Regions from separate parts of the Lactobacillus helsingborgensis genome, predicted to be linked through region 2. Evidence: predicted binding sites of a transcription regulator. Region 2 holds the regulator's gene; the other holds the start of a gene.
The links. The regulator HrcA, encoded in region 2, represses chaperone genes, less so after heat shock. The targets are predictions, from matches to a motif close to TTAGCACTCNNNNNNNNNGAGTGCTAA.

Region 1 (16,036 bases), 440 kb from region 2:
GCAAAAATGTTAAACTGTATTTATCAAGAAGGAGATGAGAATTTTGCCTAATTTTGTAGATGATGCTGAAAAACTGCTTAGAAGTCACCATTTAAAAGCTACTAAGCCGCGATTAAAGATTTTGGAATACCTAATGGCGCATCACAATCATCCAACTGCTGCAACCATTTATAATGCTATTAGTGGTGCTGAACCAACTTACAGGGCAACGGTTTATAACACACTCAATAAGCTGGTTGAGGCTGGAATTGTAATCGAAATTAAAAATGGCGATGATTCTCTGCATTATGACTATTTTGTCAAACCGCACTTTCACATCATTTGTAAAAATTGCGGCAAAATTGCTGACGTTTACTACCCTGACTTTGATACGATTGAAAATCATATGAGAATTGAAGCAGAAAAGCAAACAGGTTACACCACATCTTCCAGTCATGTTGAGATATATGGGCTGTGTCCAGAATGCCAAGATAAAGAAAAAAAGAGCTGACAAGCTCTTTTTTTATGTGGTTGGAAAACTATCTTTTGCTTTTTTCTGCTCTAATTCAGCTGCCAAATCAATTTTTCTACTAGCGTTTTTGCCTAATTCAGCCAGTTTCTGGTTCATATGACAAATATCATGACAAGCAGGAGAGGTAATTTTAGACAAGTTATTATCTTTTGAATCATTTGTGCTGCGAATTTGATTTGTAGAATTCAGACTGAAATTTTTATTATGTAAGCAATTATCAAGCGTCCTGTCAATTACTTGTGCTTTGTGATAGGCCTGATTCATACTGCACAAGTTACTATAGCAAGCTAAACTCAAAAAACTCAATTCATTCATTTCCTTACTCCATTCTAAAAGATATGATTTAGCTTCAGGAGTTTGGTTATCAAATTGAAAGATATCTTTTTTGATTCTTTGATCTAGTTCATTAAGCAATTTTTTCTTTTTTAGGGCAGCTTGCCTAGGCTTTTCAATACTGTTTCTTAAATTATTAGGTTTCACTTGTGCCCGCTCAAAGTAATTCCATAGCAACACGACAATTTTATATACTAAGAAGATTAAGGCAACAGTAGCAGAAATCAAGATTAAAATACTTAGAATTGCACAGACGCCTTTAATTAAAGGAATATTTAGCTGATCTAACATCTTCAGCATTATTCCGATAGCAAATAGTATCAAGGTAGAAATAGCTAAAGCCAGTATAATATTAGTTTCCGGTGGCTTTGTTAAAATCAAATCTTTTAATTGCGCTTGATATTCTAAAATCTAATGATCCTGATTAATATTCGCGGCAATTTTCGGATAAATCTGTTCCAATTCGTCATCGTCACTCGTAAGAATTTTGTATGCTCTACATGAAATCTCCCCCAGTAATCTAACATAGTTTTTACTTTTATGCTCTTGAAAAAGAGCAACTTTTAACGATTGCTCTAAGAAAATAATTAATTCTTGTCTATTTAATAATTCAATATTTGTCATAATGTTTTACTACTAAAACGATTTTAATCAAATGATTATTAACTGCCTTCATGACCTATTGATTGAATATATTTGTAGCTAATTCAGTTTATATCCCTATTAACTTAACAAAATATAAGTCATGACTTATTTGTTAAATATAATTAGGTATAAAAGCGCTACAAGTAATCATAAGACAGAATTAACAGTTTTTTAACATTATATTAATAAAACAGAGAAGAAGAATTTTATTAGTAGTTTATAATTTATTTACAAACTTGGTATCAACCAAATAAAGAGTTTTTTACTCCTATAAATGTTGTTTAATTCATTTTAATTTATCTATAAAATAATATTCAAAATAATATTCTTTTGCTCTTGTTTACAAGACAGCTTTTTAGAAATTTTAAAGTAAAAAAATAAGAGCCATACGGCTCTTATTAAATTATCAATCTAGTTGACTTTCGCGCTTACTAACAACTCAGCTCTTTGAGCCAAATTGACGTATAGTTTATTATCGCTAACTGACATTCCTTCTATTTCGCGACCTGTATCAAATGAATAAGTATCTTTCAACTTACCATTACGACCAATCTTAAAGATCAAGTCGTTAAATGCCAGGTAAAAGTTTTTATTCTTAGTATCGTATGTGAAACCTTGAATCGGAGCGTTATTGTTCACAAAATTGCCATCTGTCTTGCCTACTAATTGTGGGTACCAATTATCTCCCTTACGGGTAAATTCCCAATATTCAAAACAATTGTTTTCAGTATCGTGATAGACAGTGTACATGTCATAATCTGAAACAATCACACCATTATGGAAGTAGCGGGGATTCTTTTCATCCCCAACCCAAGCTTTAATTGTCCAAATCTTGTTAATTTGTAAATCACTTTTACGGATTTGTAACAACTCCTCTGAATCAGTGGTGTTTTTCAAAGTATTATCATTATTCAAAACATAAATATATTTATCACTTGCACCCATTGCCTGACCGTGACCAATTGGGATATACGGACTTACCTTGATATGTTTAACATAATTGTTGAATTTCTTTTGCGACATATCTAGCAAATGTTGCGCATTGTATGGATTAGTCAACTTGTTCAAGTCGTAGCCAACAATATGACCAGACATTAAGTTTGTATGACTTAAAAGACTAGTATAAGCCCAGCCATTAGAAACTGTCACGCCTTCTGGTATATGACCAACCCGGTTTATATTATCGTCTGTTGGGTCAGCAACACTCAGTAAAACTGGTTGATAGAATTTAGTTTTTAAAGTCATATCCCCACTAGTCAAAGTGTGTTTGCTGGTTTCCGGTGTATATTCTGTAGGGCTAATGTAATTTATTGATGAACCATAGTGAGTCTTCCACGCTTGATAGTCATTCGTACCGGGTTGAGCAGTTACTGCATTTACTGCATCAGCGTCAACCATACCTTCCTTGGTGCTCTTTCTGACTGTAATCTTAACAGTTGCAGTTGCATCGCCATAAGTGTATTTCACTTTATATGTCTTAGGAGTCCAGCAATCAATGCTCTCGCGTGAAACAGTGACCATGCTATTATCAATTACTGTTCCCATATAATTGGTTACATAAGAAATAGCGTCTCTAGTCGAAAAGCTGTAAAAATCATTACGCACCAAAGAAATAGTCTTAGGCACTGCTATTTGATTTCTAGCAAAGTAATTTTCGTTAACATAACCTACTTCACGCCCGTTAACATAAATGCGCCAATAACGGTACTTTTTCGTTTCAATCAGTTGGTCTGATTGAATATGGCTGTAACGAAAGTTAATGCCGTCAGCTACCTTGGTTTTAACTTTACCATTAGTAACTTCCTTCCAAACCTTATAGTTTTTGTTACCAGCGACCTTGGTCATCATTGAATAACCAGTAACCACTTGCTTTGGTTTAGGTTTTTTAGTATTCTGATTGTCTTCACCCGTCTGGTCAGAGTTGTTGGTATTATCAGTACTACCATTATCGGTATTCGTGTCTGTATTTGCATCAGTTGAGTTATTTGATGACTTATTATCATCTTGAACTGGCGGCTGAGGGCTATCTGAATCTGCCGCAACTGATGTAGTTGATAGACCGGTGTAAACTAATAAACCGGCAACTAATGTCAGTGAAATTGTTGCTATCTTCTTATAAAGCTTCAAAATAAATCCTCCAAAAATTAAATTTATACTTAAATTATATAATAAAACCTTCACTAAAAAGAATACAAAATTAATACACTTTCATTGACAGCAAGTAATGTAAGTGATTTAATTAGCACTGTACTTGATAGAGTGCTAATTATATTTAGGAGGTAGAAAGATGCTTGTACCTACAGTTATTGAACAAACTGCACGTGGCGAACGCGCATACGACATTTATTCACGTTTGTTAAAAGACCGTATCATCATGCTTAGTGGTGAAATTAACGATGATATGGCTAACTCGATTATTGCACAATTATTATTTCTTGATGCTCAAGATAACACCAAGGATATTTCACTTTATATAAACTCACCTGGTGGAGTAATTACTTCTGGTTTGGCAATAATGGATACCATGAACTTTATTAAATCAGATGTTTCAACCATTGCCATTGGTATGGCAGCCTCAATGGCTTCCATTTTGTTAACCAGTGGTGCAAAAGGTAAACGTTTTGCTTTACCTAACTCCACTGTTTTAATTCACCAACCTTTAGGTGGTGCTCAAGGTCAACAAACTGATATTCAGATCGCAGCTAATGAAATCTTAAAGAGCCGTGAAAAGATTAACCGTATCTTACATGAAACTACTGGTCAGCCGTTGGAAAAAATCCAAAAGGATACTGAACGGGACAACTACATGACAGCTGAACAAGCTAAAGACTATGGTTTAATCGATGAAATAATGGTTAACCAAAAGAAATAAGTATTTAAAAATTTGTGTTTTAAAAAGCAACCTATCAAATGATGGGTTGCTTTTTTATTTTCTCAAATTTTGTGCCATTTCGTGTATTTTCTTAAAACGATGATTGGCTCCAGACTTCGAAATAGGACCGTCCGGAGTTTGCTGCGCTATTTCTTTCAGCGAGAGTTCAGGTTCATCTAAGCGCAATCTGGCTATACCCTGCAATTTCTCTGGGATATTCTCTAAACCGATTTTTTGCGCTATTAGTTCAATGTCTTCAACTTGTTTGGCTGCCGCATTAGCTGTTTTTTTCAAATTGGCCGTGTCGCAATTTACTAGCCGATTGACCGAATTACGCATATCTCTCATAATGCGCAAGTCCTCAAATGCCAACATCGCATTTAGAGCGCCAACAATATGCAAAAAGTCGCCGATTTTTTCAGCTTCTTTCAAATAGACAATATAGCCCCGCCGTCTTTGAGTGCTCTTGGCATTAAGATGAAATCGTTCATTCATAATAGTTAACAAGTCATTATTATGATCCTGATAAACTGAATATATCTCTAAATGATAACGGCTGGTAGTAGGATTATTAACACTGCCACTTGCTAAGAAAGCGCCACGTAAATAGGACATTGCACCCTCACGTGACTCTATGATCCTTTTTGGTATTCTAGTAATTAAGTGAAGGGAAGGGGTAAGAATTTCCAAATTTTGCAATATTTCTTTGACATGATTTTGCAATCGCACCAAATATTGATTATTTTTCTTCAACTTCATTTTGCGCGAAACAATTAATTGCGGTTCTACCTTGTAAGCAATTTTTATTAACGAAAAAATTCGTCTAGCGATTGCAGGATTTTCAGTAGTAATGTCAAGGCTAAACTGGTGCTCGTGAAAATTCAAAACGCCGTTCATACGCAAAAAAGCTGCCAGTTCAGCTTTGGCATGTTCGGGATGAATTTTTAAAGAAGTTAATTCTTTCTTCACGTTACTTGCGTAGCTTGCCATTATTTAGTCCTTCCTGCGAGCCATCGCAGCAAATGCCAGATTAATAATTTCTTTGGCTACTTTTTTACCATCGTGAAAGACTAGCCCACTTCGCTGATCAATAAAATCAGCGGTAATGACTCTGCTTCCCTGTTCCCGCAAGCCCTGATAATCGTTCTTAACAGGTTCAAGATAAGCATCATAATCGTTAGGGTTAAACTTAGACATATCAATTTTAGCGCCATTGACTAAAGTGGTATTAATATAATGTCCGCCCAAATGCTCATTAATTACCTTAACATGTTCACAGTCTGAAAAATGATCGGTTTCACCTTTTTGCGTCATAATATTACAAATATAAATGACTTCTGCGCTTGTTTTTCTTACTGCTTCGCCTAAATTGGGGATCATGAGATTAGGCAAGATGGACGTAAATAGACTACCAGGCCCTAAAACTACCGCATCAGCATTATTTATAGCGGCTAAAACTGGTGGCACCGCTTCAGGTTCACTCTTTGACTTAGTGTTGGTAACCCAAACTCGTTTAATTCTTTTATCCTTGTCAGTAATTTCCTTTTCACCAGCTTGAATAGAGCCATCCACAAATTCCGCATTCAGTGTCAATGGTTCATTAGAGGCAGGGTAAACATGACCGTCAACCCGCATCATTTTTGAAAGTGCTTGAACAGCGTCAAAAATATTACCGTGCATTTCGTTTAAAGCAGCAATTATTAAATTGCCGATAGCATGTCCTGAAAAAAATGAGTCGGAAGAATCAAAGCGGTATTGGAAAACATCCTTTTCTTCCTGAGAAATTTCACTTAAAGAAACCAAAACATTGCGAATATCACCAGGGGGAACTACGTTGATAAAATTGCGAATTGAGCCGGAAGAGCCGCCATCATCAGAAACAGTCACAATAGCCGATATTTCAGCATTTTGCTCTTTTAACGCGTTTAAAACTACAGGCAATCCAGTACCTCCACCAATAACGACAACCTGTGGTCGTCTGCTTCTGGTAACATGAATTACTTTATCATTATATGTCATCTAATTATCACCTATTTCTAGTGTAGCGACTAATTTCACGATGGGTTATATCAACTGTATAGTCTTCAGCTAAATCTTTAGCCAGCTGCTGTGCAATTGCGACGCTTCTATGTTGCCCACCGGTACACCCAATTGCAATAGTTAATTTAGTCTTACCCTCTTTGATATACCCGGGTAATGCGCTTTTTATCAGATCTAAAAATTTCTGATAAAAAATACGCGTTTCTTTCTTGTCCATCACATAGTTAAATACCCTTTTATCCAAACCAGTAAATGGTCGCAATTCAGGAATATAAAAGGGATTGGGCAAAAAGCGCACATCCATTACAATATCCGCATCAATGGGCATTCCGTATTTAAACCCAAAAGATAGAACCTCAATTGAAAACGGCTGCCGGTGTTTGGCACTAAATTTATTTGCCAGTTCTTGTTTTAATTCTTTTGGACTTAAATTAGAAGTATCAATAATATCATTGGCACGGTTTTTTATTCCGGTTAAAATACGTCTTTCTGCTAAAATTCCGTCTAGTAAACGTTCATTTTGGGCTAAAGGCGGAACACGTCTAGTCTCTTTATAACGAGCAACTAAAGTATCATCCGCAGCGTCTAAGAAGACAATCCGGGTCTGCACCGTACCATTATCTTCTAAAGAATTAATTTCGTTATCTAAATCTTTATAAAACCGTCTCACCCGCAGATCAATTACTACTGCAACTTTAGTGAAATCATCTGAGTTAACGATTAAATCCCAAAAACTGGATAAAAGAGATGGAGGCAAATTGTCAACTACAAAATAGCCCATGTCTTCTAAAGCATGAGAAGCGACCGTTTTTCCCGCACCGCTCATGCCTGTCACAATCAGTAATTGCTTTTTATGCTTAGCCATTTTTGCTGACCTCCTATTACTAAAATTATAACATACCAGGTGTGCCATTACTTTTTGGGCAAAAAAAAAGTTCAATAGAACTTTTTATTTTTTACCTGTTAACAAATGCAGCAATAATTTCATTAATACCAAAAATTAGTAACCAGAAAGAAACTAACCAAATTAAAGTTAATGCTGATAAAGCTGGGTTAAACATCAAACTAATGGCGATAAACAAGCCTAGGATATTCAGGATTATATTAACCCAGAAGAAAAAGGTTGAAACAGCCCGCATGTGCCAAGAGAAAACGATGCCAGAGATTGAGTCGAATAAGAACCAAAATGCAAATAAGTAAGCAATGGTTAAGCCACCAGCATCATAGGAATATAGGAACAAAATACCAACAATAATGTCTAAAACTCCTGACACAATCGACAACCAGCTTGAAGGGATAAAATACCGAAAACGACTATAGAAAACTAACCAGACAAAGCCCTGAACTATTGACACTATGGCAAAGAGCAATACAAAAGCATGTAATGCCTTACCGGGATGCCGCAGTAAAAAGAGCCCTGCAATTATCATTAAAACACCAGAGATAAATGCAGCCCAGTTAAATCCGCGATTTCCTCTGTAACTAGAAAAATTATCCATTTTTATTCCTCCTTGGGCTTTATTTTACACTTTATCAGAATCAATTAATACTATTTGCTTGTTTTTTGGCTGGCCTTTTTTGTTAAAGCTGTGTCCCGCTTAAGCACTGGCTTCAAGTATTGACCAGTATAGCTTTCCTTAACTTGTGCTACCTGTTCAGGTGTGCCTGTAGCAACTATTTGACCGCCGCCTTCGCCGCCTTCAGGACCCAAATCAATTAACCAATCAGCATTTTTAATCACGTCAAGATTGTGTTCAATTATTAAAACCGTATTACCTTGATCAACTAGTCTTTGTAGAACTTCTAGCAGTCGCTTGATATCATCAGTATGTAGTCCGGTCGTTGGTTCATCCAGAATATAGAAATTCTTCCCAGTTGACAATTTTTGCAGTTCAGCGGCCAGTTTCATTCTTTGCGCTTCACCACCAGACAAGGTAGTAGCTGACTGTCCGAGCTTGACATAGCCAAGCCCCACATCAACAATTGTTTGCAACTTGCGCGCAATTTTAGGAATATTCTTAAAAAATGAGCAGGCCTCACTGATAGTCATATCCAGCACTTGCGCAATATTTTTCTTACGATAGGAAACTTCTAAAGTTTCAGAATTGTAGCGGCTACCATGACAAACTTCACAAGGAACATAAACATCCGGTAAGAAGTTCATTTCAATTTTGATAATGCCATCTCCATGACAAGCCTCACAACGTCCACCCTTAACGTTAAATGAAAAACGCGCCTTAGTGTAGCCACGGAGTTTAGCTTCGTTAGTTTGAGCAAATAAAGCTCTGATGTCATCGAAAACGCTGGTATAAGTAGCAGGGTTACTACGAGGCGTACGCCCAATCGGGCTTTGGTCAATATCAATAATCTTTTCGATGTTTTGATAACCGCTGATCGTCTTATATTTACCCGGTTTAGTTTGGTTGCGGTTTATTTTTTGGGCTAGAGCCCGTTTTAAAATCATGTTAACCAAAGTTGATTTACCAGAACCGGAAACTCCTGTAACCACAATTAACTTCCCTAAAGGAAATTCAACCTTAAGATTTTTAAGATTATTCTCGGCTGCACCTGTAACAATGATCTTTTTACCATTACCCTTGCGTCTTTTTAAAGGTACGGGGACAAATTTTTTACCGGCCATGTATTGTCCAGTCAGTGACTTTTCATTATGTTCAACTTCTGCTGGAGTGCCGGCAGCCATAATTTCTCCACCATAAGTTCCAGCGCCTGGTCCCATGTCAATTAAATAATCAGCTTGCCTCATTGTTTCATCATCGTGTTCGACGACAATCAACGAGTTGCCTAAATCACGCATCCGTTTTAAAGCAGCAATCAACCTGTCATTATCGCGTTGATGCAAACCAATTGAAGGCTCATCTAAAACGTACATTACTCCTGAAAGATTAGAACCAATTTGGGTCGCTAGCCTTATTCTTTGTGCTTCACCACCAGATAAGGTATTAGCTGAACGTGACAATGTCAGGTAGTCTAATCCCACACTATTCAAGAAAGTTAATCTATCACGTACTTCTTTTAATATCGGCTTAGCAATTATATTCTCTTGCTCATCCAACTTAATATCGGTGAAAAATTCCAGGGCATGACTAATTGCTAATTCTGACGCTTCAGCGATATCCTTACCGTTTACTTTAACTGCTAACGCTTTACGATTTAACCTTTTGCCATGACATGTTGAACAAGTGAGTTCGGTCATGTACTTGCCCATTACATCCCGCATAAATTTTGACATGGGATGATAATAACGTCTTTCTACATTTTCCATAGCACCTTCAAAGGGTGCGGTAGTATCATTGACTCCAAAATCACCAGTAACGTGAAACTTAATTTTCTTAGTAGAACCATGCAAAATTGTTTCTCTTTGCTTTTTAGTCAGCTTACTAAACGGTCTATCAACTGGTATTTTTAAAGCACTACATGCCTGCTCTAGCATTTCCCCGTAATACTTGGAATTCTTCCACGGTGCAATAGCTCCTTCAGCTAAAGTTTTGCTTTTATCAGGCACTACTAAATCTTCATCAACTGCTAACTTAACACCTAAACCATCACAGTCAGGACAAGCACCAAATGGTGCATTAAAGGAAAATAGCCTGGGCTCCATCTCTCCCACGGTAAAACCACATTTAGGACAAGCATAATACTCTGAAAAGCTGATTAAATCGCCGCCAATAACATCAACATTCATGTAGCCATCTGATAGACGCAGAGCAGCTTCTACTGAATCAAAAAGTCGCGAGCGGATACCATCTTTGACGATCAAACGATCAACCACAATGTCGATTGAATGGCGCTTATTTTTTTCTAAATCAAATTTTTCACCAATCTCGTGCATTTCACCATCAACGATGACGCGCACGTAGCCAGCACGTTGTACGCGTTTAAATACTTCTTTGTGCGCACCACGTTTAGACCTGATTACCGGTGCTAAAATTTGAATACGGCTTCTTTCAGGCAATGCCAAAATGCGGTTAACCATTTGTTCTACAGATTGACGTTCAATTAGAGTACCATCATTAGGACACACAGGATGACCTACTCTCGCCCACAAAAGTCTGAGATAATCGTTTATTTCAGTAACAGTACCAACAGTTGAACGCGGGTTATGGGAAGTAGTTTTTTGATCAATTGAAATTGCAGGATTAAGGCCATCAATTGAATCAACATCTGGTTTATCCATTTGTCCTAAAAATTGGCGGGCATAACTTGATAAGGACTGAACGTATCTTCTGCGCCCTTCAGCATATAATGTATCAAAGGCTAACGAACTTTTTCCAGAACCAGATAAACCCGTAATCACAACCAATTTATCCTTAGGGATAGAAAGGTTAATATCTTTTAAATTATGTTCACGTGCACCCCGAATAACAATCTTATCATTTACCATTTAATGCTTTTCCTTTTTTCTTAATTGGGCTTCTAGTTGAACTCTCCAATTCCATGATTGCATCCCGCAAAGTTGCAGCGCCCTCAAAGTCCAGTTTCTTGGCAGCTTCTTGCATTTGCTTACGTAAGTCTTTAATCATGGTTCTCTTTTGTTTGACAGTTAATTCATCAAAGTTCAAATCAGCGAAGCTATCGCTTTGAACATCTTCATCTGCCACTTTAGTAGCAGAAATGACATCTCTGATTGGCTTAACGATGGTCTTGGGTTTCATACCATGTTCTTTATTAAACTTGATCTGTAATTGCCGTCTTCTCTGTGTTGCTTCAATCGCTTGCCGCATCGAATCAGTAACCGTGTCAGCATACATGATCACAGCACCATCAGCGTTTCTGGAAGCGCGACCCATAGTCTGCACTAATGGTCTGTAAGCACGCAAAAAGCCTTCCTTATCAGCATCAAGAATTGCGACCAAAGAAACTTCCGGCACATCAATACCTTCACGTAATAGGTTAATACCAATTAGCACATCGTACTTGCCCATACGCAAATCACGCAATATTTGCATCCGTTCCAGCGTCTTCACGTCAGAGTGCAAATATTGCACTTTAATGCCCAGATCTTTCAAATAATCTGTTAGGTCTTCAGCCATCTTTTTGGTTAAAGTGGTGACAAAGACACGTTCATTTCTTTCAATGCGCTTGTTGATTTCAGCCACTAAATCATCAATTTGCCCCTCAACAGGTTTGACCTCAATTTTAGGGTCAAGCAAACCGGTCGGTCTGATGATTTGCTCAACTTTATGATTTGTCCGTGCTAATTCATAATCTCCTGGAGTTGCTGAAACATATAAAATCTGGTTAACGTGCTTTTCAAATTCAGCCAGTTTCAATGGTCTGTTATCAAGCGCAGAAGGTAAACGGAAACCATAGTCAATTAAAGTTTTTTTCCGATTGCGGTCGCCGTTATACATTGCTCGGATTTCAGGCATAGTGGCATGAGACTCATCAATTAAAATCAAAAAGTCATCAGGAAAGAAGTCTAATAAGGTATAAGGCGGCTCTCCTTCTTTTCTTCCTTCCATATGACGCGAATAGTTCTCGATGCCATTGGTGTAACCAACTTCACCCATCATTTCCATGTCAAAAGTAGTGCGCTGTTTAATACGTTCTGCCTCAAGCAATTTACCTTGACCTTCAAAATTTTTCACTTGAATTTTCATTTCCTGTGAAATAGCTTTAAGAGCGCGCCTCATCTGTTCTTCATTGGTCATAAAGTGGGTAGCAGGAAATAATGATATACTTTCTCTTTCACCAATTACTTCTCCTGTTAGTGAGTCCACTTCAACAATTCTATCAATTTCATCCCCGAAAAATTCAATACGATAAGCATGATTAGAATTACCAGCAGGAAAAACTTCTACGACGTCTCCACGAACGCGAAAACGACCGCGTTGAAAGTCAATATCATTGCGATCGTATTGAATATTGACTAAATCGCGCAGCAACGTATTTCTGTTATATTCCTCACCCTCGTGAACCGTGATTACACTGGCAGCATATTCCTTAGGATCACCTAAACCATAGATACACGAAACAGATGCCACAACAATCACGTCATTACGTTCCATCAAATCGCTGGTAGCTTGGTGACGTAATTGATCAATTTCATCGTTGATAGATGAGTCCTTTTCAATATATGTATCCGATTGGGGCACATACGCTTCCGGCTGGTAGTAATCATAGTAGGAAACAAAATAATCGACAGCATTATGCGGAAAGAATTCTTTAAATTCGCCATAAAGCTGACCAACCAAAGTTTTATTGTGAGAAATAACTAAAGTAGGTTTATTCAATTTAGCAATAATGTTCGCCATTGTGAAAGTTTTGCCCGTACCGGTTGCACCTTCCAGAATTTGCTCCTTATAGCCTTTTTTAAAGCCAGCAGCCAATTTATCAATAGCCTGTTGCTGATCACCCGCTGGACTGAATTTAGAAACTAGTTCAAATTTACGTTCTTCTTGTCGTTTAATCATCGAAAGACTCCTCGTAGAAAAAGTTGGACAAATAAAGCCCAACTCTTATTTGACGTATTCTATTTTACACTCTCGAACATATTTTCGCACTCTTTTTGTTTTATTTTAACAGTTCTGCCAAAGCATTTTGATAATTCTCAGCTGCTTGGTGTGCAAGCTCAATATTAGGTTTATTGACACCAACATAAGCTTTAATTACTGGCTCTGTGCCAGATGGTCTTAAAGCTAACCAAGTTTCATCAGCCAAAAAGTATTTCAATACATTAGATTTTGGTAGTCCCGTAAGTGGCTTAACCGTACCACCAACAATTTCCTGTTGTTTTAAAAAGTCTTGAATTTTATTGACTTTGACCCCATTTAGCTCTTGCAAATTCTCTGAACGCAATTTAGCCATCAATTCTGCCATTTTCTTTTGTCCGCCAATTCCCGGCATTTCAATCGCCTTGGTAATTTCATAAGAAGTGCCGTATTTTTGCCAGATTTCATTAAGGCCGTCTAATACAGTCATGTTTCTAGCAGCATAATAAGATGCCACTTCCGCAAACATTAAAGCGCCTTGCATCGCATCTTTATCACGTGCAAAAGGTTTGAAAAGATAACCATAGCTTTCTTCAAAGCCCATTAAAAACTTACCGTCGTGCATCTTGCTCATACGGTCAATTTCTTCACCAATAAATTTAAAACCAGTTAACACCGACTTTGTTCTGATACCAAAATCTTTTGCAATTTTAAGTGGCATACTACTGGAAACAATCGAAGTAATCAGCTCATAATCGGCAGATAATTGCCCCTTATCTTTTAAATTAACCAGCAGATAATAGATCATGAGCGTAGCAATCTGGTTCCCGGTTAAAACTTGAAAGTCGCCATTTTTTGTGCGCACGCAGGCACCCATACGATCTGCATCAGGATCAGTAGCAATGATTAGATTAGCATTTTTTTCATTTGCCAGTTTGATGCCAGGATCAAACACATCACGGTATTCTGGATTGGGTTTGATGGTCGTGGGAAATTCCGGATCAATAATTGCTTGGCTGGGAACTGGGAACACATTTGTAAAACCATTTTGTCTAAAAGCCCGATCATATAACATTTTACCTGTCCCATGTAATGGTGAGTAAATAATCGTTAACTTATGAGCGTTTTTTTGTATCAGTTCACTATTAACATTTACAGTTTTTAGTTGCGCTAAATAAACCTCATCAATATCTTCACCAATCAATTGCAAAACTCCTTGCGAGCGCAATCGTGCAATCGGAGCAGTTTTAACGGTAAAAATATTAGTTACTTTTTGAGCATAAGCAAAAACGCGACTGGCATCTTCAGGTCCCATCTGGGCACCATCAGGGCCATAGACTTTGTAGCCATTGTATTCTTTGGCATTGTGAGAAGCAGTAATATTAATTCCGGCAGAAGCATGAAGGTATCTCACAGCAAAAGATAATTCAGGCGTCGGTCGTAAATCATCAAATAGATAAACATGAATTTTATGCGCACCCAATATTCGTGCGGCATGTTCCGCAAAATCGCGGGAATGATAGCGCGAATCGTAAGCAATGACCACACCATCTTTTTGCGCTTTTGCTCCTTTTTCATTAATTAAACGTGCCAAGCCTTCTGTTACTCGCCCAATGGTATAGATATTAATACGATTAATTCCCGGCTCGAGCCTGCCGCGCATTCCAGCTGTACCAAAATTAATGTCTTGACCAAATGCATCATTAATCCATTTGGGATTTTTACCAAGTTCTTGCAATTGATCTTGTAAATAATCTGGCAGATTGTGCGCCTGCTGCCATTCTTGAAAAGTTTCTTCTGCCTTCATTTCAGCAATGTACCCCTTTTTCTAGCAATAAATTCGTTTACATAAACTCTATTCTAGCATTTATCATTATTGCTATCTGTAAAAATAAAAAAAGAATTCAGTTTTAACTAAATTCTTTTTTTAATCTTTAAATTTTACGATCATTCAGATCCTGTAAATAATTATATGCTTGTTGACCAGCAATACTGCCGTCACCCACAGCATTGGCAATTTGCCGTAAATCCTTCGCCCGGACATCACCTAAAGCAAAGATACCATCAACTTTAGTTCTCATGTGCTCATCAGTAGGAATCCAACCATTTTCATCTGTCACGCCTAAGTCCTTAAATGGCGCTGTCTGCGGAATAACGCCAACATAAATAAAGACGCCTCGAACTTTAATATGTTTCTCAGCACCGGTTTCCTTGTCTTTATAAGTTACACCGGTAACTTTATCGCCATCGCCGTCAATGGATTGCGTTAACCCGTTCCAAATAAAATTCATCTTAGAGTTGGCAAAAGCCCGTTTTTGTAATGTGGGTTGCGCACGTAATTGGTCCCGCCGATGAATAACCGTGACAGATTTAGCACTCTGAGCCAAATAAATACCTTCTTCAATAGCTGAATCGCCACCGCCAATAACCGCAATATCTTCGTCTCTGAAGAAAGCAGCATCACAAACAGCACAGTAAGAAACGCCTTTACCTGAATATTCATCTTCACCCGGCACATTTAAGTGACGGTGATCTGCTCCGGTAGCGATAATAAGAGCGGGTGTGCTGTATTCGGCAGTATCAGTTTTGACTATTTTTTGGTCCCCATCTAGCGTAACTGTTTGAACATCACCATATTCAAACTTTGCGCCAAATTTCATGATTGAATTATACATTTTTTCGCCCAGTTCAGGACCCTTAATCTCACTGAAGCCCGGATAATTATCTATTGCATCCGTATTATTCATTTGCCCGCCATACAAACCTCGATCCAATATCAAAACGGATAAATTAGCCCGAGAAGCATATAAAGCGGCTGTAAGTCCACCGGGGCCCGCTCCAATAATGATTACATCGTATTTTTTAGTCATAATTTCACCTTCAGCACTTTCTTATTTTTCGTAAGTAATATTACAACGATATCGCTCTCAAAGTCTAATTTCCTGTTTAGGACTTCTACCCATCATCTGAGCTATTTCAGAATCAACATCAGCATTTTGGTATAAAACGCGGTATATTGCTTCACTAATTGGCATATCAATCTGTTTTTCTTGGCATAGCTCGTGCACTGCTTTGACAGTAGTTGCGCCTTCAACTACTTGACCCATATTTTGTAAAACATAGTCTAAACTCTTGCCCTCACCCAGTTGCTTACCACAGCGCCAATTACGTGAATTAACCGAA
Region 2 (16,036 bases):
GATTGGAGATTAGTTTAAAGGATGCTTTAACCATTAATAGGGCTTATGAACTTGGTGATAAAATTAGATTCGAAGTCGCACCTAAAAACTTTGGCCGGATAGCTGCACAGACTGCTAAACAAGTTATCATGCAACATTTGCGAGAAGCTGAAAGAAATCATATCATTGATGAATATTCTCAATATGAAGACGAATTAATCACAGGTACTGTTGAAAGACGTGATAATCGTTTCGTTTATGTTAAAATTGGTAATGTTGAAGCAGTAATGCCTCGAAATGATCAAATGCCCGGTGAAATTTATAATCCTCAAGATCAAATTCGTGTATTGGTAACTCACGTTGGTTCTGATTCTAAGGGTGCGCAAATTACGGTTTCACGGACTGCACCGGATATGGTCAAGAGACTATTTGAACAAGAGGTGCCTGAGATATATGATGGCACGGTTGAAATAGTTTCGATTGCTCGTGAAGCTGGAGACAGAACTAAAATTGCGGTAAAATCTAATGACCCTAATATTGATCCTGTCGGTACCTGTGTTGGTCAAAGAGGTGCGCGGGTACAAAATGTTGTGAACGAACTTGACGGTGAAAATATTGATGTAGTCAAATATGAAGATGATCCGTCTGACTATATTGCCAATGCTCTTAATCCTGCGGAAGTAATTGCTGTGCAATTTGGAGATGAAGATGATGAAAAGAGTGCTTTAGTCATTGTTCCTGATTATCAATTATCGCTGGCAATTGGCAAAAAAGGTCAAAATGTCCGTTTGGCAGCTAGATTAACTGGTTATAAAATTGATATCAGACCAGAGTCTGAAGTAGAATTTGTTGATGAAAGCAGTGCCCAAGCAGAAGAGGAGAACAAAGAAGCTGAAAATTCTACCACTGATGATACTGTTTCACCTGAAGTACAAGATGATGCTGTAGATGATGAAAATACTAATGAAGAATTGACATCTGAAGAAGCAGAAGTTCCGGATGAACATGAAGAAGCCACAGATGAGGAAACAGTAGATTCTACTGAAGATTAGCATAAGAGGTGAGCTTTTTGAAAAAGAGAAAAATTCCGATGAGAAAAGATCTGTTAACAGATACTATGCAACCAAAAAAAGAATTGGTGCGCATCGTAGTTGACAAAGAGAAAAATGTCTCGGTTGATCCAACTGGTAAGAAACCGGGTCGTGGAGCTTATGTTTCTCTAGATCCTGATCAAATAAAAAATGCTCAAGAAAAAGGACTTATTGAACGTAGCTTAGGAACTAAGATTCCAGCAGAATTTTATGACGAGCTATATTCATACGTTGATCATCAAAAAGCTAGAAAAGAATTGTTTGGTGATAATTAAATTTGCAAAATAGACAAAAAGCATTAAATTTGCTGGGATTAAGTCAAAAAGCTGGTAAATTAGTTTCCGGCTTTGAAGTTGTTTCAATGGGTGTTAAAGCCGCAAAAGTTAAACTGGTTATTCTCGCTCAAGACAGTCAAACTGACACAAGCAAGAAAATTACTAATTTGGCTCAAAAATATGAAGTTTCTGTTATTACAGAATTTAATAGTACGGAAATTTCACAAGCAATTGGTAAAAAACGTAAGGTTTTAGGAATAACTGACATCGGTTTCTGCAAAGCATTATTACAAAAAATTAATGAAGGAGTGTGATTTGATGACTAAAACAAGAATTTATGAATTGGCAAAAGAATTAGGCATCGATAATAAAGCTGTCGTTAATAAAGCTAAAGAACTTGGTTTCGATGTTAAAAATCATATGTCATCACTTGAAGATTCACAGGTAAATCAAATAAAGGGTAGTTTCCGTAGCTCCGCTCCCGCGAAAAAGCAAGAAAAACCTGCAAAAAAGAGTAGTAAAATTAAAATTTCTGTTACCTCAATACGCAAAAATGAAAAAAAGCATGAAGAAAATAATGGCAACAGAAATAATAGAAGAAATAATCAGCATAGAGCAAATAACCGGACAAGGCAGGGGCAAGACCGCAATAAACAACGATCAAATCCAAGCCAAAAAGTTTCTAAGCCGGTCGCACAAGACCTGCTTAAACAACTAAAACAAAAACAGCGAGTTGAAGAAAATACGTTAAACCGTCAAACTGAAAAAGCTCAAAAATCTTATAGTAATGAGCAGAATAAAAAGACCAGCAATGAAGGCAGAAAAACTGTTTCAAAGCCCGAAAAAGAAAATAAAGTTGTCAAATCAGAAACTACCACTCCTAAAGTGACAGGTCCTAAGATTATCAAACCTTCTCCGGCAAGAATGAAGAAGCAGCAAGATAATAATACTGTTCATAAAGAGAAAGTATTAGATACTACTGCAGCTCCTGAACCAGCAAAAGAAGAAAAGCGTCGTGGTAATGGTCATGGTCGTAATTCTGGTAAACCTGGCAGAAAGGGTAGAAATCAAGCTTATGGTGCAAATAATTATACTAAGCACCAAGAGAAACATAAGCGTAAGAATAAGAAAAAGCAGTTTGAACAAGTTCCTAAAAAGCAGCCTACGCAAAGAAAAGAACGTCCTTTACCAGAAACGCTAGTTTATGAAGTAGGGATGAATGCCCAAGATCTAGGAAAGATATTGCACCGGGAACCAGCTGAAATAGTTAAAAAACTATTCATGTTGGGAGTGATGACAAATCAAAATCAATCACTTGATAAAGATGCGATTGAATTAGTAGCAGCTGAATACAATATTAATGCAAAAGAAAAAGTTCATGAAGATATTTCAGATATTGATACTCTTTATGATAAGAGAATGGCTGCTTCTAAGGAATCTAAGCACCAGACCAAACGTCCACCTGTAGTTACGATTATGGGTCACGTTGATCACGGTAAGACTACTTTACTTGATCGTTTGCGTCATACGCACGTCTCTGCACATGAAGCAGGTGGTATCACTCAAAAAATTGGTGCTTATCAAGTAAGAGTTGATAACCAACCTATTACATTTTTAGATACTCCAGGACATGCTGCATTCTCAAACATGCGTGAACGTGGTGCTGAAATAACTGATATTGTGGTATTGGTTGTTGCAGCTGATGACGGTGTAATGCCACAAACTATTGAAGCAATTGATCACGCTAAAAGTGCCAAGGTGCCAATTATTGTTGCAATCAACAAGATGGATGTTCCTGGGGCTAATCCAGAGCACGTCACTGAACAGTTGATGAAATACAATTTAATTCCTGAAAGTTATGGTGGAGACACTATTTTTGTCAATATTTCTGCTAAAACAGGTGAAAATGTTGATGAATTGCTGCAAATGATCTTATTGCAAGCAGACGTTATGGAATTGCAAGCCGATCCTAAACAAAAAGCAATCGGAACAGTTATTGAAGCACGACTTTCTCGTGGTCGGGGACCTGTTGCCGACCTTTTGGTTCAACAAGGAACTCTAAAAGTAGGTGATCCTATTGTTGTCGGTAATCGCTTTGGTCGTGTCAGGGTAATGACTAATGATCGCGGACGCCAAGTTGAAAAAGCTACTCCTTCAATGCCAGTAGAAATTACTGGTTTGAACGATGTGCCTGAATCAGCTGATAAAATTGTAGTCTTTGACGATGAAAAGACGGCAAGAAGTGTCGGTGAGCAAAGGGCACAACAGGCATTACAACAATCCCGTGAAAATGTGCAGCATGTTACCCTTGATAACTTGTTTGACACCATGAAGAAAGAAAATATGAAGGAAGTTGACGTTGTCTTAAAGGCTGACGTACAAGGTTCAGCTGAAGCATTGCAACAGTCACTTGAAAAGATCGAAGTTGAAGGCGTCCGCGTTAATATTATTCATGCCGGCGTTGGTGCGGTTAACGAATCAGATGTTACTTTAGCAGGTGCCTCGAATGCGTTCATCATCGGCTTTAACGTCAGACCTACAGCTACTGCCAAGTCACAAGCAGAAGCCGATGGCGTTGATATTCGTCTTTACAGTATAATTTATAAAGCTATTGATGATGTCAAGGCTGCCATGAAGGGTATGCTTGAGCCAACTTATGAAGATAAGGTTGTCGGTAATTTAACAGTACGCGAGACTTGGAAGGTTTCTAAAGTAGGAACAATTGCCGGTGCTTTTGTGGACTCAGGCTATGTTTCTAAAGATTCTACAGTTAACCTAATTCGTGATGGTGTAGTTATCTATACTGGTAAAGTGGCTTCTCTAAAACGGTTTAAAGATGATGCCAAAGTTGTCAAACAGGGTTTTGACTGTGGTCTAACCATCGAGAACTATAATGATATAAAAATCGGTGATGAATTAGAAGCGGTTGAAAAGCAGGAAGTTAAACCTGAGTAAGATTAACTAGGAGGAAAAACATGAAACACAGAATTGGTCGTGTTGAAGGAGAAATCCTCCGTGAATTAACGAAAATTTTGCGCAAAAATATTCGTGATCCACGAGTTAATGATGTTACAATCACAGCGATTGAATGTACTAATGATCTGTCTTATGCTACTGTCTATTACAGCATTCTTACAGAAGATTCTAAAAAAGAAGAAGAAGCTGCTGCCGGATTGAATAAGGCTAAAGGAATGATGAGACACCTTTTGGGTCAAGTCCTAACTGTTTACAAAGTTCCAGAGCTGATTTTTAAAAGAGATAATTCGGTTAAATATGGTAGTAAAATTGATCAATTGATCGCTGAAGTAAAAAAGCAGGATGCAAATCGTAATAAGTAAGAAAAGCGCTGTTGGGCGCTTTTTTCATGGTTAAGGTAAACATAATGATAAACGGTATTTTAGTGATAGATAAAGATCAGGGCATGACGAGTGCAGATGTTGTCTATCATTTACGCAAGGTGTTGCACATTAAAAAAATTGGTCATGCTGGGACTCTTGATCCAGATGTTACAGGCGTATTGCCTATTGCAATTGGTCAGGCTACAAAATTGATTGAACTAATGCATCGACAAAATAAAAAATATGTTGGGCAAGGAATTCTAGGCTTTTCTACTGATAGTTGTGACACTAGTGGGAAAATATTAAGCTCTCAGAAACTCACTCAAAAAATTGCGGCAACTGAAATTAAAAAAGCAATGCAGGAATTTACCGGAGAAATCGAGCAAGTGCCGCCAATCTACTCTGCGGTGAGAGTGAATGGGAAACATCTCTATGAATATGCCAGAGCCGGCATAAGTGTTGAGCGACCTAAGAGAAAAGTGCATATCACTAATTATGAACTTGAACAGGAACCATTTTTTGATGACGAAAAAGGTCAAGAAACTTTTAGTTTTCAAATAGAATGTAGTAAGGGTACGTATGTAAGGTCATTAGTTAATGATCTGGGAACTAAGCTGGGTGTACCAGCAGTGATGAAGACTTTAAGGCGTACAGCAAGTTCGGGTTTTGATTTGGAGCAGGCAGTTAAATTGTCTACAATAATTGAGCATCCTGAACGCGTCACTGAATTTATTCAGCCATTAGATGCTTTTTTCAAGGACTATAGTCACTCTGATCTCAGTGAAACGGATTGGACTAAGGTCAAAAATGGCGCTGCTATTTCCTTGAAAACGAATGCAAAAAAGGTGGCATTACGGTACAATAATAGCGTTAAGGCAATTTATCAGAAAGATGGTACCATGTATCGCCCTTATTTAATGCTTTTACAAAATGAATAAGTGAATGAAGGTCTTATTATGGAAATAATCCATTTAACATATCCCATTAAGAAAAATATCTTCCCCCAGAAAATAGTTCTTGCTTTGGGTTTTTTCGACGGCGTTCATCGGGGACACCAAGAAATAATAAAAGCTGCTAAAAAAAAGGCGCAAGCAAAACATTTACCTCTTGTTGTGATGACGTTTGATCGCCACCCCAAAGAAATTTATCAAAATAAAAACGTTACCTACATTGATACCTTGTCGGAAAAGGCATATAAAATGCAAAAGCTTGATGTCGATTATTTATTAGTAATGCACTTTAATAACGCATTTTGCCAGCTGACGCCACAAGAATTTGTGGACGAAATCATTGTTAAATTGCGCACTGATACTGTCGTTGCCGGCTTTGACTATACCTATGGGCCCAAAAATATAGCCAATATGAAAAACTTCCCTGAATTTGCTCAAGGCAGATTTGCTATAGTTGATGTCCCGAAACAGTCTTATGACGGAGAAAAAATTGGTTCAACGGAAATAAAAAAGGCGATTAGTGCTGGAGAAATGGAATTAGCAGCTAAATTGTTAGGTTTTCCTTATCTAATGTCTGGCTATATTGGACATGGGCTGCGCAATGGGCATAAATTAGGTTATCCAACGGCAAATTTAATTTGGGAGCCCAAAAAAGTAGTCCCTAAAGTAGGAGTTTATGCCACCAAAACTAAAATTAGAGGAAAATGGTATGACTCTATGACAAGTGTTGGTTATAATGTCACTATCAATGATGGTCAAAAACTATATATTGAATCAAATTTATTTGGTTTTGATCAAGAAGCTTATGATGAGGAAATGCTAATTAAATGGTATAAGTATACCCGTGGCGAAATTAAGTTTGATAGTTTGAAGGAATTAAAAGAGCAGATGAGTCAGGACAAGTCAGAAATTAAAAATTATTTTGTAAATCATAAGTAATTATATTATCAGACTTAAAAGATAACGGTTTTTAATAAAAAAGTTAGCACTCAGCTTGACATTCTGCTAAAAGCTAGTATCATAATAATTGTTAGCACCTGAGAAGATTGAGTGCTAAAAGTGAGGGCGATATTTATGTTGACCGAACGTCAAGAATTAATTTTAAAAACAATTATCAATGATTTCACGCAGACACATGATCCTGTTGGTTCAAAAACAGTCATGAATCAGTTGCCAATTAAAGTTTCGAGCGCAACAATTCGCAACGAAATGGCCGTTTTAGAAGAAAAGGGCTTAATCGAAAAAACCCATTTGTCAAGTGGTCGTGTTCCTTCTACTGAAGGGTACAGGTACTACCTTGATAACTTGGTAGAGCCCTTACAAATATCTTCTTCTGTTTATAAGAGAATCATTAATCAACTAGATCAGCCATTTCATCAGGTAAATGACATTGTGCAGGAAGCTGCCAAAATTTTGTCTGATTTGACTAATTACACTGCTTTTGCGGAAGGTCCTGAAAATAGTGATTTAACTATTTCAGGATTTAGAATAGTCCCGCTTTTTAGTAGACAAATAATGGCCATTCTAGCAACTAGTGACGGTGATGTTCATAATCAAGTCTATACGTTACCATATAATGTTCATGGTGATGAGATTGAACGTGCCGTTCGAATGATTAACGATGAATTGGCAGGTAAAACTCTAAGTGAAGTAACACCTGAATTTCTGGAACAGACTTTAGGTAAAAAACTTAAAGTTAGTCATGTTGCCGAATTAATTGAATTGGTAAAAGATGTTATTAGTGATGCTGCTAGTGAGCAAATGTACGTTGATGGTCAGATTAATTTGCTCAATAATATTTCTTTAAGCGATGTTTCTAATTTACGTTCATTATATGAGTTGATTGAGCACAATGATTTGATTTCAAGTATTTTGAATAGTGAAACAAGTTTAAAAAGTGATAGGTACCCAGTAAAAGTAAGTTTAGGCTCTGAACTTTCAAATGACTTGTTAAAAGATTACAGTCTGCTTACAGCTGAGTACAGTGTCGGCTCACATGGCAAAGGCATAATAGCTTTACTTGGACCTGATAACATGCCATATTCACAAGTAATAGGACTCCTTGAATACTTTAGAAACGAGTTAGCAAAAAAGTTGCTTGAATATTATGGTAGATTTAAATAAAGGAGGTTAGCCTTGAGTAAGGAAGAAAAAACCAAAAAAGACGTAGATGAAAATCAACGTCATTCTGAGAAAACCCAGTCACCAAAAACAGATTCAAAATCTGAGGCTAACAAGAAAACGAAGCTTGAAACTTCAGAAACAAAAATTAAAGAAAAATTGACTAAGTTACAGGCGGAAAAAGATGATCTTGAAGATAAGTTCTTGCGCAGTCAAGCAGAAATGCAAAATATGCAAAATCGTTATAATAACGAGAGAGCACAACTTATTAAATATGAATCACAGTCTTTGGCTAAAGATGTTCTGCCAGCAATGGACAATTTAGAACGAGCTTTAGCTACCAAAGTTGATGACGAAGCATCAAAGCAACTTAAAAAGGGTGTACAAATGACCCTTGATTCACTGGTTAAAGCGATGAAGGATCACGGAATTAGTGAAATTACAGCTGAAGGTGTAAAATTTGATCCTAATTTACATCAGGCTGTTCAAACAGTTGCTGCTGAAAATGACGATCAAAAAGATCATGTTGTGCGAGTTTTGCAAAAGGGTTATTTATACAAAGATCGTACTTTAAGACCAGCAATGGTTGTTGTAGCACAATAATTGAAAGGAAGCATATCAATGTCAAAAGTTATCGGAATTGACCTCGGAACTACCAACTCAGCGGTTGCTGTTCTTGAGGGTAAGGAACCCAAAATTATTACTAACCCAGAAGGAAATCGGACAACTCCTTCAGTAGTAGCTTTCAAGGATGGAGAAATTCAAGTCGGTGAAGTTGCTAAGAGACAAGCAATTACCAATCCTAATACTATTTCTTCAATTAAGCGCCACATGGGTGAAGCTGATTATAAGGTGAAGATTGGAGATAAAGCGTACACTCCGCAAGAAATTTCAGCAATGATCTTGCAGTATATCAAGAAATTCTCCGAGGATTATTTAGGTGAAAAAGTAACAGAAGCCGTTATTACAGTTCCTGCATACTTTAATGACGCCCAACGTCAAGCTACTAAGGATGCTGGTAAAATTGCTGGCCTTGATGTTAAGAGAATCATTAACGAACCTACTGCATCTTCCCTTGCTTACGGTCTTGACAAAGATGCTGAAGACGAAAAAGTTTTAGTTTACGACCTCGGTGGTGGTACTTTTGATGTTTCCGTTTTGCAATTAGGTGACGGTGTGTTCCAAGTTCTTTCAACTAATGGTGATACTCACCTTGGTGGTGATGACTTCGATAACAAGATTATTGATTGGTTGATTAAGAACTTTAAAGATGAAAATGGTGTTGACCTTTCTAAAGATAAAATGGCTTTACAAAGGTTAAAGGATGCTGCTGAAAAGGCTAAGAAAGATCTTTCTGGTGTATCTTCAACTCATATTTCATTACCATTCATTTCTGCTGGCGAATCTGGTCCATTACACCTAGAAGCTGACTTAACTAGGGCAAAATTTGATGAATTAACTTCTGACTTAGTTGATAAGACTAAGATTCCGTTTGACAATGCGTTAAAAGATGCTGAATTAACAGTTAATGATATTGACAAGGTTATTTTAAACGGTGGTTCTACTCGTATTCCTGCTGTGCAAGAAGCTGTTAAGAAGTGGGCGGGTAAAGAACCTGATCACTCAATTAACCCAGACGAAGCTGTTGCTTTAGGTGCTGCTATTCAAGGTGGTGTCATTTCTGGTGACGTTAAGGATGTTGTTTTACTTGATGTAACTCCTCTTTCACTTGGTATTGAAACTATGGGTGGTGTATTTACCAAGTTAATTGAGAAGAATACGACAATCCCAACCTCCAAGAGTCAAATCTTCTCTACTGCTGCTGATAATCAACCAGCTGTTGACGTGCACGTATTGCAGGGTGAGCGTCCAATGGCTGCTGATGACAAGACTTTAGGTCGTTTCGAATTAACTGATATTCCAGCAGCTCCTCGTGGTGTGCCACAAATTCAAGTTACTTTTGATATTGACAAGAACGGTATCGTTAATGTTTCTGCTAAGGATATGGGAACCGGTAAAGAACAAAAGATTACTATCAAGAGTTCATCCGGTTTATCCGATGAAGAAATTAAGAAGATGCAAAAAGAAGCTGAAGAACATGCTGAAGAGGATAAGAAGAAGAAAGAAGAAGTTGACCTACGTAACGAAGTTGACCAATTAATCTTCTCCACTGAAAAGACTCTCAAAGATGTTAAAGGTAAAGTATCTGATGACGACACCAAGAAAGTACAAGATGCACTTGATGCTTTGAAGAAGGCACAAAAAGACAACAATTTGGATGAAATGAAGTCTAAGAAAGATGAATTATCCAAAGTTGCTCAAGACCTAGCAGTCAAATTGTACCAAGCTAATGGTGGGGCTCAAGGTGCACAAGGTCAAGCCGGTCCACAAGCGGGTCCCCAAAATCCTGGTTCACAAGATGGTAATTCAGGTAGCGGTTCCGCAGGTGAAGGCGAGTTTCATAAGGTAGACCCAGATAAGTAAAGGGTTTATAATTGAATAAATTAGAAAAGAACTGCCAAGAAAAGTAGTTCTTTTCTTTTGTAAAGTTAAGGAGCTTATAGATGGCACAAGAAGATTACTATAGCGTGCTTGGTGTTGATCGTAATGCCAGTGATAAAGAAATTACCTCTGCTTATCGTAAACTTGCCAAAAAATATCACCCCGACTTAAATCACGAACCGGGTGCGGAAGAAAAATATAAAGAGGTTAATGAAGCCTACGAAGTCTTACACGATAAACAAAAGAAAGCCCAATATGATCAATTTGGTTCTGCAGGAGTCAATGGTCAAGGCGGCTTTGGTGGTGCGGGCCAAGGATATGGTGATTTTGGCGGCTTCGGCGACTTTGGTGATATTTTTAATGATTTCTTCGGTGGTGCAACAGGAGCTAACCAGCGTCGTGCTAATCCAACAGCACCAACACGTGGTGAAGATTTAGACTATACTCTGACAATTGATTTCATGGATGCTATTACCGGCAAAAAGACGCAGGTTTCTTACACTCGCAGTGAAACTTGCCCAACTTGCAAAGGGAATGGGGCAGAAAAAGGCACACACCCAATAACTTGCGATAAGTGTAATGGTAGTGGCTATATGACTGTTACGCAGAAGTCTATGCTAGGTGTAATTCGGCGCCAAACTGTATGTGATAAGTGTCATGGTCGAGGTGTAATTATTGAACATCCTTGTCAAACCTGTCATGGTAATGGAGTAATTGATGGTAAAAATACCATTGAAGTTAATATTCCCGCCGGAATTGATAACGGTCAGCAGTTACGTTATGATGGCCAAGGCGAAGCTGGTAAAAATGGTGGTCCTTATGGCGATCTTTATATCAGCTACCGCATTAAGCCTTCAAAAGAATTCGAACGTAAAGGAACGACTATTTATACCACAGTGCCAATTTCATTTGCCCAGGCAACATTAGGCGATGAAATAAATGTCAAAACTGTTCATGGGAATAAAAAGTTAAAAATTCCTGCTGGTACTCAGCCAAATAAAGAATTTACTTTGCATGGCCAAGGTGTTCCTTATTTGCGCGGCAGTGGTAATGGCGATCAAATTACTACTGTTCAGGTACAAATACCAAAATCAATTAACGAAAAACAAAAGCAGGCTTTAGTTGAATTTGTTAAAGCTGGAGGAGGCTCAATTACCCCTCAGGAAAAAGGCTTTTTTGAAAGATTAAAAGAAAAATTACAGTAATAAGAAGAGTCTGGGAAAAAACTCTAACCTAACTAAAAAGGCTGGCAAATCACGTCAATAAAACGTTGATTTGTCGGTCTTTTTAATTGTAAAATTTTTTAATTTAACTTCAAAGAGCACTTTTTTCCCAGACTCTTTTATTTTTCAAATATATAATTGAATTTAATATTTTACGCGCTATAATGTAATAAATATTTAATAATATGTTAATATTGTAGGCAATAACAATGAAATTAAGCAACTTAATAAAAACGAATATTTTAAATTCAATTATAATAGTATCTTTAATCGTAATCTATGGTTGTGGAACTGCCTTCAGCTCATACGTTATTAAGTTCGCTTATAATAGCCTGAGTAAAAGTCATTTCTTTCAATTTTTGTACTTTATTTTGGTTAGTCTAATTACAGGATTAGTTGCCTTTATAATTAATTCTGTGGCAACGTGGCTTTATAGTAGACAACTGCAACAATATATTGGCTTGATCAGAGAAAATCTCGTTAAGCACTATTACCATGGTAAATCTGTGTCTACAGCAGCAATGATAAATAATTTAAATAATAATTTGCAGCTATTAACAGATCAATATGCTAATCAAGTTTTGCGTATACTTAGTTCCCTTTTTGTAATGATTACTTCGACAATTGCTTTAGTCATGTTTCATTGGTCGATAGCTGTTTTAGTGATTACTCTAGTTGTTAGCACTTTATTAGTGCCCAAACTAACGCATAAAGCTCTAACGAAAGCAACCAAAAAAATTTCTGAACAAAATAAAAAATATTTAAATACCATTTTTCAGTGGTTTAACGGTCTGGCAGAATTAAGAAGGTACCTGGCATTTGATGCCTTTAGTCATTATTTGACAAAAAAGGGGACAGATTTGGAGCAATCTTATGTTGACAGGCAAAAAGTCATGGGACTGGCTCAATTTATTAATGGGTGCGCAAATTCTTTTTCTCAAGTAGCTGTGACATTTCTAGCAACAATTTTATTTTTTGCTAAAATTGTTTCTTTCGGTACTATTATTGCTGCAGGAACTTTTGCATCTAGTATCTTTAATTCAGCTTTGACTATCACTACTGCATTAACAAGAATGCAATCAACCAAGAATATCAATCAACAACTAAATGAACAGCAAAGAGAAATTCCAAGCACATATTCAAATGAAGCAAATTTTTCTGTAATAAAAACTAGAAGTTTAAAGTATAAATATCCAAATAATAGAGAAATTTCCTATCCTGACATGACTATCAAGAAGGGCGAGAAGATTCTATTGCAGGGTAGAAGTGGTTCTGGTAAATCAACTTTATTCAAACTGCTTTTGGCAGAATTAAAGCCTACCAGTGGACAAATATATTTTTGTGATAAAAAGGGTAATAAGGTTAAAGTTGACCGCAGTCAGATAAGTTATCTAGCACAAGACAATTTCTTATTTCCAGTATCGATCAAAGAGAATATTACCATGTTCAATAGTAAATTGAATAAGGTTGTTGAAAAATATGTAAAATCAGTTCAACTCGAGTCGGATGTAGCTGGTTTTTCAGCTGGTCTGGAAACAATAGTTGATGTTGACAAAGACAACCTTTCGGGAGGCCAAAGACAAAAGATTGTATTGGCGCGTAATGAGATTCAAAACAAGCCTATAATCTTGGCCGATGAATCCTAGTGCCATTGATGAAAATGCAACAAACAAAATAATTAGTAATCTTTTGAATAGTAACCAAACTATCATTGTCATTGCACATAATCTTAATAAAGATACTAAAAAATTGTTTGACAGAGTGATAAATATTGATACAAATCGAGGTGAGGTCAAGCATGACTTTTAAGGGATTATATGCGACTAATAAAATTAGAATGATAGTCATTTTACTACTAGAATTTATTACTTCTGGCTTAGTTATTGGTACAAGTTATATCAATACGTATATCTTTTCTTTCATTCGCAAAAGAATGATAAATGAGTTTCTTTTGTTTTGTCTAATCGTATTATTTTTATATTTTACAAGTTATTTGGGTATGAATTTTTGTCAATACTTAATTGAAAAGCAAATTCAACAATATAATCATCAAGTAAGAGCGGAAATTGTTGCCCATTTTTTCAACGATTACGTCCATCATAGTCCAAATAAGGTCCAAAATATACTAACGAATGACCTTAATATAATTAAGTCTTCTTCTTTGAGCATTTATACCGATATTCCCTATTATGCTGCGCAAATTCTTTTTGTTATTTTGGCACTTTGGTCATTTCATTGGAGCCTTTTAATAATAGTACTATTTTTAGGCAGCCTAAATTTATTGCTTCCCCGTCTATTACGAAAGCCCTTACGCAAAGCTGTGCAAAATTTATCTTTGGCTAACGCGTCATATTTAAATACCGCAGAAAATTGGTTAGATGGCTTAGCTGAATTGCAAAATTTTATGGCTGGAAAAAAACTTTCAACTGTAATGACAGGAGCTTCAAAGAAACTAGAAAAAGCAAATGTTAATCGAACAAAAACTGCGCAATTTTTATCTGTTGTGAATAAGGCAAGTTCAGTTTTGTTAAATTTTGTACTACTTGTTGGAACTGCTTTGTTAATTACTCGTAAAATAATTCCTTTTGGTGTGATTATCACCGTCGAAAATTTTAGTGCAAATTTGTTAGAAGCATTGCAAAGCCTTACAAATGAGGTTGGACAGATATCTTCTGCTGGTCAATTAAATCAGAAAGTTGCAAAAGAGCGCGTACCGGTGACTAGTCCACCTGAAGGTATGCAGCCTATATGTTTAGAAACTCACAATTTAAGTTATATTTTTCCTAACGGTCAAAAATTAACTTTTCCAGATATCACTATTAAACCCCATGAAAAAGTTCTATTAATGGGTGATTCTGGTAGTGGTAAGACTACTCTTTTTAAATTGCTTTTAGGTGAATTGAAACCTACAACTGGTGTAGTTGATTTTTTTGATCAGAATAAAAACAAACTTAATTCGCAAAACTTAAATTTAGGCTACATTCCTCAATCACCTGTTTTGTTTCCAGTTAGTATCAAGGATAATATAACAATGTTTAATAAAGATCTAGAAGAAAATCTAAAACGAGTAATTAAAAATACTTGTTTTAATTATGATCTTAGCAAATTTGCTGAAAAAGAAGAAACAATTATTAACTTAAACAATTTAAATGTGTCTGGGGGGCAAAGGCAAAAAATAGTTCTAGCCAGATCTCAAATTCATGAAAACCAATTTTTGCTATTAGACGAAGGTACATCGGCAATTGATGAAGAAAGTAGTGCAGAAATAATTAACAATATTGTTGATAGTCCTATCACGGTTTTTATGATAGCGCATAATTTGTCTCAGAAAATTAAAAATAAGTTTGATAAAAGAATTAGTTTAAATAAAAAAAACAAATCTAATTAATCAAATAGTTTAGGCTACCCTTACTTTTTACTTAATTGCTTTTAACTGTTTCAGTTACTTTGTTATAATAATAAAGATAGAGTAAAGGGTGCAAATTATTTATGGACATAACAAAATTACAAAACTATCAGAAGCGTATTCGCAATTTTTCCATTGTTGCTCATATTGATCATGGTAAGTCTACGATTGCCGATCGAATTTTAGAGTTGACCGATACGGTATCTGAACGCCAATTAAAAAATCAGATGTTAGACGATATGCCGCTGGAACGCCAACGCGGCATCACCATCAAGATGAACTCAGTAGAAATTAAATATCATGCGCAAGATGGCGAAGACTACATTTTTCATCTAATTGATACACCAGGACACGTGGATTTTTCTTATGAGGTTTCCCGTTCCTTAGCAGCTTGTGAAGGTGCATTGTTAGTTGTAGATGCTTCGCAAGGTGTGCAAGCCCAAACTTTGGCAAATACATACTTAGCAATTGATGATGACTTAGAAATTTTGCCTGTTATAAATAAAATTGATCTGCCTTCAGCTAATCCGGAGCAGGCTAAAGAGGAAATCACAGAAATGTTGGGGTTAGATGCTTCCGACGCTGTTGAAGTTTCCGGTAAAACCGGGCAGGGAATTAAGGAGTTGCTTGAACGCATAGTTAAAGATATACCAGCTCCTAGTGGAGATCTCCAAGCACCGTTAAAAGCGTTGATTTTTGATTCAAAATATGATGACTATCGCGGTGTTGTTTTATCTGTGCGGATTGAAGAAGGTACGGTTAAACCCGGCGATAAAATAAAAATCATGAATACCGGTAAGGAATATGAAGTTACTGAAGTTGGAGTTTCCAGTCCACATCCGGTTAAAAAAGATATTCTAATTGCTGGGGATGTTGGTTACCTAACGGCTAACATCAAGTCCGTTCGTGAAACTCGTGTTGGTGATACTATCACTGCCGCAGAACATCCGACCGCGGAACCACTTCCCGGTTATCGTCAGATACCACCAATGGTTTATTCAGGTATGTATCCCGTAGACAATGGAAAATATGATGACCTTAAGGAAGCTTTACAAAAATTGCAGCTCAATGATGCAGCTTTAGAATTTGAACCTGAAACTTCAACTGCTTTAGGCTTTGGCTTTAGGTGCGGCTTTTTAGGTTTACTCCAC

Region 1: a site for HrcA is predicted at 3,729-3,755, ahead of clpP (ATP-dependent Clp endopeptidase proteolytic subunit ClpP). Genes of this name have one in related genera too.

What each region holds. Positions count from the first base shown of each region.
Region 1 is NZ_CP029544.1:628,040-644,075, reverse strand. It holds gene DLD54_RS03220 (Fur family transcriptional regulator) at 44-490, shown strand; gene DLD54_RS03215 (hypothetical protein) at 503-1,225, opposite strand; gene DLD54_RS03210 (hypothetical protein) at 1,256-1,468, opposite strand; gene DLD54_RS03205 (SH3-like domain-containing protein) at 1,901-3,616, opposite strand; gene clpP (ATP-dependent Clp endopeptidase proteolytic subunit ClpP) at 3,777-4,361, shown strand; gene whiA (DNA-binding protein WhiA) at 4,416-5,351, opposite strand; gene DLD54_RS03190 (gluconeogenesis factor YvcK family protein) at 5,355-6,380, opposite strand; gene rapZ (RNase adapter RapZ) at 6,388-7,266, opposite strand; gene DLD54_RS03180 (HdeD family acid-resistance protein) at 7,358-7,900, opposite strand; gene uvrA (excinuclease ABC subunit UvrA) at 7,951-10,803, opposite strand; gene uvrB (excinuclease ABC subunit UvrB) at 10,793-12,835, opposite strand; gene DLD54_RS03165 (phospho-sugar mutase) at 12,936-14,660, opposite strand; gene trxB (thioredoxin-disulfide reductase) at 14,788-15,723, opposite strand; gene DLD54_RS03155 (NAD(P)H-dependent glycerol-3-phosphate dehydrogenase) at 15,781-16,036, opposite strand, start outside.
Region 2 is NZ_CP029544.1:1,063,630-1,079,665, reverse strand. It holds gene nusA (transcription termination factor NusA) at 1-1,031, shown strand, start outside; gene rnpM (RNase P modulator RnpM) at 1,049-1,345, shown strand; gene DLD54_RS05100 (ribosomal L7Ae/L30e/S12e/Gadd45 family protein) at 1,348-1,659, shown strand; gene infB (translation initiation factor IF-2) at 1,664-4,300, shown strand; gene DLD54_RS05090 (ribosome-binding factor A) at 4,321-4,683, shown strand; gene truB (tRNA pseudouridine(55) synthase TruB) at 4,728-5,621, shown strand; gene ribF (riboflavin biosynthesis protein RibF) at 5,640-6,572, shown strand; gene hrcA (heat-inducible transcriptional repressor HrcA) at 6,708-7,757, shown strand; gene grpE (nucleotide exchange factor GrpE) at 7,770-8,357, shown strand; gene dnaK (molecular chaperone DnaK) at 8,376-10,238, shown strand; gene dnaJ (molecular chaperone DnaJ) at 10,319-11,461, shown strand; gene DLD54_RS05055 (ATP-binding cassette domain-containing protein) at 11,689-13,125, shown strand; gene DLD54_RS05050 (ATP-binding cassette domain-containing protein) at 13,278-14,867, shown strand; gene lepA (translation elongation factor 4) at 14,969-16,036, shown strand, end outside.